One region of the Tardiphaga sp. 619_E2_N8_4 genome, then DNA from elsewhere that is predicted to be linked to it. Evidence: predicted binding sites of a transcription regulator. Region 1 holds the regulator's gene; the other holds the start of a gene.
What was found. The regulator PhoB, encoded in region 1, activates phosphate uptake and scavenging genes when phosphate is short. The targets are predictions, from matches to a motif close to TGTCATNNANCTGTCAT.

Region 1 (2,200 bases):
TCAGACCAACAAGATCTTCACGTCGCCGACCGATCGCCGCACCCAGGATTACATCACCGGCCGCTTCGGCTGACGCGACATATTCGCGGGAGGAATTTGAGATGGCTTTTGAACACACCACCAAGGCTTTCGACGACGATCTGCAGGAGCTGACCCGTCTCGTTGCCGAGATGGGTGGCCTCGCGGAACGGCAGATCGTCGAATCCGTCGATGCGCTGATCCGCCGGGACGTCGCGCTCGGTGCGCGCGTCGTCGCCACTGACTCCGAGATCGACCAGTTGCAGCGCACGATCGAAGAGCGCGCCGTGCTGACCATCGCCAAGCGCCAGCCGATGGCTGTCGATCTGCGCGAGATCGTCGGCGCGCTGCGCGTCGCCACCGATCTGGAACGCATCGGCGATCTCTCCAAGAATATCGGTAAGCGCGTCAATGCACTCGACAGCGACTTCCATCCGCTGAAGCTGATCCGCGGCCTCGAGCACATGACCGACCTCGTGACCACCCAGGTCAAGGCTGTGCTCGACGCCTATGCCGCACACGATCTGCCCGCCGCGATGACGGTGTGGAAGGGCGACGAGGAAATCGACGCGATCTGCACCTCGCTGTTCCGCGAACTCCTGACCTATATGATGGAAGACCCGCGTAATATTTCGTTCTGTATCCACCTGATGTTCTGCGCCAAGAATATCGAGCGGATCGGTGACCATGCCACCAATATTGCGGAAACCGTGTTCTACATGATCGAGGGCCAGCAGATCCTCGACAAGCGCCCGAAGGGCGACATGACCACATTCGCGAATACGCCGACGGTCTGAAGCATGATCCGGAAAAGTGGAAGCCAGTCTTCCGCAAGGATCATGATCTAAAGGCTTTTCGGACGTCACTGAGGATATTGACCATATGGCTGTGAATGCACGCATTCTGGTGGTGGAGGACGAGGAAGCCCTCACGACGCTTCTTCGCTACAATCTCGACGCCGAAGGCTATGATGTTGAAACCGTCGCTCGCGGCGACGATGCGGACACCCGCTTGAAGGAGCGGGTGCCGGATCTCGTGGTGCTCGACTGGATGCTGCCGGGCCTGTCCGGCATCGAACTGTGCCGCCGCTTGCGCGCACGGCCTGAAACCAAGGCATTGCCGATCATCATGCTGACGGCGCGTGGCGAAGAGAGCGAGCGCGTCCGCGGTCTCGCCACCGGTGCCGACGACTACATCGTCAAGCCGTTCTCCGTGCCGGAGCTCCTGGCCCGCGTGAAGGGCCTGCTCCGTCGTGCAGCTCCCGAGCGTCTCGCCACTGTCCTGGCGTTTGGCGACATCGAACTCGACCGTGACAAGCGCCGCGTCGTGCGCTCAAGCCGTCCGATCGATCTCGGTCCGACCGAATATCGCCTGCTGGAGTTCTTCCTGGAACATCCGGGCCGCGTGTTCAGCCGCGAGCAGTTGCTCGACAGCGTCTGGGGCCGCGACATCTATATCGACGAGCGCACCGTCGACGTGCATATCGGCCGCCTGCGCAAGCTGCTCAATCCCGCCGGTGAGCCCGATCCGATCCGCACCGTGCGCGGCGCCGGCTACGCGCTGGACGACCGGTTCGACAAGGCGGCGGAGTAGGTATCTTCCTTCTCCCCGCCTGCGGGGAGAAGGTGGCCCGGCATTGCGCAGCGACGCCGGGTCGGATGAGGGGGACTCTCCATCGGCTTCGGAGTCTGTGGAGCGGGGCCCTCACCCGACGCCCTCATGCTTCGCATGCGGACGCCGACATCTCCCCGCAAGCGGGGCGAGGTTAGAAGCCCCAAACAAAAAATGCCCGGCTCATCACCGGGCATTTTCATTTGGTTTAGATATCTTCCAGCTCAGCGCGTCGGCTTCGGCACCGCGCGGCGGCGGTCGCTGGCCGGCTGATAGGCGATGCGCGAGTGATGTGCGCAATAGGGGGCGCCGGCCAGGGCCTTGCCGCCGCAGAAATAGAAGTCCGCGCTCGACGGATCGCCGATCGGCCAATGGCAGGTGGCTTCGTTGAGTTCGACCAGCGACAGGCGCTGGCTGATCGGCACAATGTTGTCATAGGCGATCGGGTCGGGCTCGGCCTCGATCTCGTAGTTATGGGCCAATGCTGTGTTGCCGCGCGCCATCGGGCGGGCGACGCGTACCATCTGCTGCGCCGGGCGCGCCTTGCGCTGCCGCGGAGCTGCCGAGGAGG
Region 2 (2,200 bases), 1.3 Mb from region 1:
TCGACAGCCACAGCTACATGTTGTCGCTGCGCGGTGAAGCGGAAGCCGCCGGCGCGGCCTTCGCATTCCTCGCGCCGCTGGAACGTGGCCGAGTCACCGCCGACGGTTTCGAGCTGGATGTCGGCGGCGAAGCTCCGATGACACTAGCCTGCGACATGCTGATCAATTCAGCAGGCCTGTCCGCAACCGCGATCGCTCGCATGCTCGACGGCATGCCGCTCGACCTCATACCGCCCGCTTATCTGGCGAAAGGCTGTTATTTCAGCTGCAATGCGAAAGCACCGTTCTCGCGGCTGATCTATCCCGTGCCGGAACCGGGCGGTCTCGGCGTGCATCTGACGCTCGATCTGGCCGGTCAGGCGCGTTTTGGACCTGACGTCGAGTGGGTGGATCATATCGACTACACGGTCGATCCGGCACGCGGAGAGAGGTTCTATCCGGCCATCAGGCGTTACTGGCCGAGTTTGCCGGACGGCGCGTTGATGCCAAGCTATTCCGGAATGCGGCCGAAGATCGTGCCGCCCGCAGTCGCGGTGCAGGATTTCATGATCCAGGGTGCCCAGACCCATGGCGTGCCGGGCCTTATCAACCTGTTCGGCATCGAGTCACCGGGGCTGACATCATCGCTGGCCATAGCGGACTACGTGGCTGAGATGGCGGGACATTGAACGCGAAAGGTTGCAGGCGAAGCGATCCAGGCCAACCGAATAACTGGAGCTTCGTCGCAAACCTATCGCGGGATGAGGGGAAGACGTCATCGCACCTACGCGAAAGCAGTGACGTAGACGGCGATGTCGATGCTGTGATTTATCGTTCGCTGATCAGTGCAGCCGTTGATCAGTGCACCGTTTCGCTGGCCCCGTTTTTGAGACGCTGGATTTCGTCCCTGACCATCAGTTTTCGACGCTTGAGTTCGACGATGCGGAGATCGTCGGTAGACAGGTGCACGAGCGCTTCGTGCAATTCGCTTTCGAGAACTTTGTGCTTGCGTTCCAGTTCGACGAGATGCGCCTGTAGTGCCATTCGAAAACTCCTCGGTAGGATTGAACCTCAGGATACGTTCGGTTGGACGATGAATTCTACATGACAGTGGACATCTGTCGATGGGTATTGAAAAGTGTATTTTGAGTTTCGGGTATCGTCTGAAACGAATCGTGACCTGATTGCGCCGCAAAAACCTGGAACCGGACGGCTTGCGTGGTGCGCCTGCACCGGCGATAGTCACTCTAGAAATCTCTCGCAAATGACTTGCGAATCCAGTCAGCTAGAAACATGAACGACGACGAAGATCGCGAACTCCCGTTAGAACTCGCCCGATTGCAGCAGGAACATCGCGACCTCGACGCCGCTATCGATGCCTTACAGCATTCGCCGGCACCCGATCTTTTGCGACTGCAACGGTTGAAGAAGAGGAAGCTTCAACTGAAAGACCGGATCTCCTTTATCGAAGACCAGATCACCCCGGATATTATTGCCTGAGACAACGCGTCGCGCTGTGGCTGTGGGTTAAAGAACGGCCAAGGCTGCGAACTCAACGCGCGATGATCGATGGATCGGCTTTCTTTAACTCGCGGCGAATGCTGCAGGCTGGGCGTTGAACTCGCCCGTCGTCAAAACCTTGCTTCGCGACGGCCGCCGCTCTTTTCGCGCGGCATCGTAGGCATGACAGCCAGACTTAATTCTGGCCAGCATCGCATTGTGGCGCGGTGAAAACTGCTGGGCGCCGCGAATTGATCGCCATGGCGCTCGCGCTGCCCGACGTGACGCTCGCACTGCGCAAGCGAGCCATTGCGGCCTAACAGGAGCGGAATGGGGCGACTGCAAACGAGGCGCTGTCGAAACTTGACAACAAGAACAAAATAAGAACATTCTTGCGCCGAGATCAATCGACTCGTGAGGGCACCATGGCCGATATCACCTATTATGTCGCGCTGCCCTTCCTGCAAGACGACTCTGGTTCGCCGGCCGCCGGTGCCGCCGAGGAATGTCAGAGCGCATCCGGCGCCATCCGCCGCGCCGAACTATTGTCCCGTGCGCCAGGTTCAATCGGCGCATTGGCCTTCAGCCGTACCGGCGATCCGATGATCGGCGAGTTCGGCGACGCCCAGGTGATCCGCGCCTTTGGCGAAGTGCCAAGCGACCTCAGCGCGTTGTAAGGCGCCAACGCCGGCGATGGCTAACTACACTTTCGCGCGTCGCG

Region 2: the regulator PhoB is predicted to act here: its motif matches at 1,073-1,089, upstream of AB8A23_RS09530 (YdcH family protein).

What each region holds. Positions count from the first base shown of each region.
Region 1 covers NZ_JBPWQJ010000001.1:671,136-673,335, reverse strand. The annotation lists gene pstB (phosphate ABC transporter ATP-binding protein PstB) at 1-73, shown strand, start outside; gene phoU (phosphate signaling complex protein PhoU) at 102-815, shown strand; gene phoB (phosphate regulon transcriptional regulator PhoB) at 907-1,611, shown strand; gene AB8A23_RS03175 (GcrA family cell cycle regulator) at 1,854-2,200, opposite strand, start outside.
Region 2 covers NZ_JBPWQJ010000001.1:1,998,100-2,000,299, reverse strand. The annotation lists gene AB8A23_RS09535 (NAD(P)/FAD-dependent oxidoreductase) at 1-668, shown strand, start outside; gene AB8A23_RS09530 (YdcH family protein) at 838-1,023, opposite strand; gene AB8A23_RS09525 (YdcH family protein) at 1,273-1,479, shown strand; gene AB8A23_RS09520 (hypothetical protein) at 1,905-2,156, shown strand; partial or broken gene AB8A23_RS09515 (GGDEF domain-containing protein) at 2,181-2,200, opposite strand, start outside.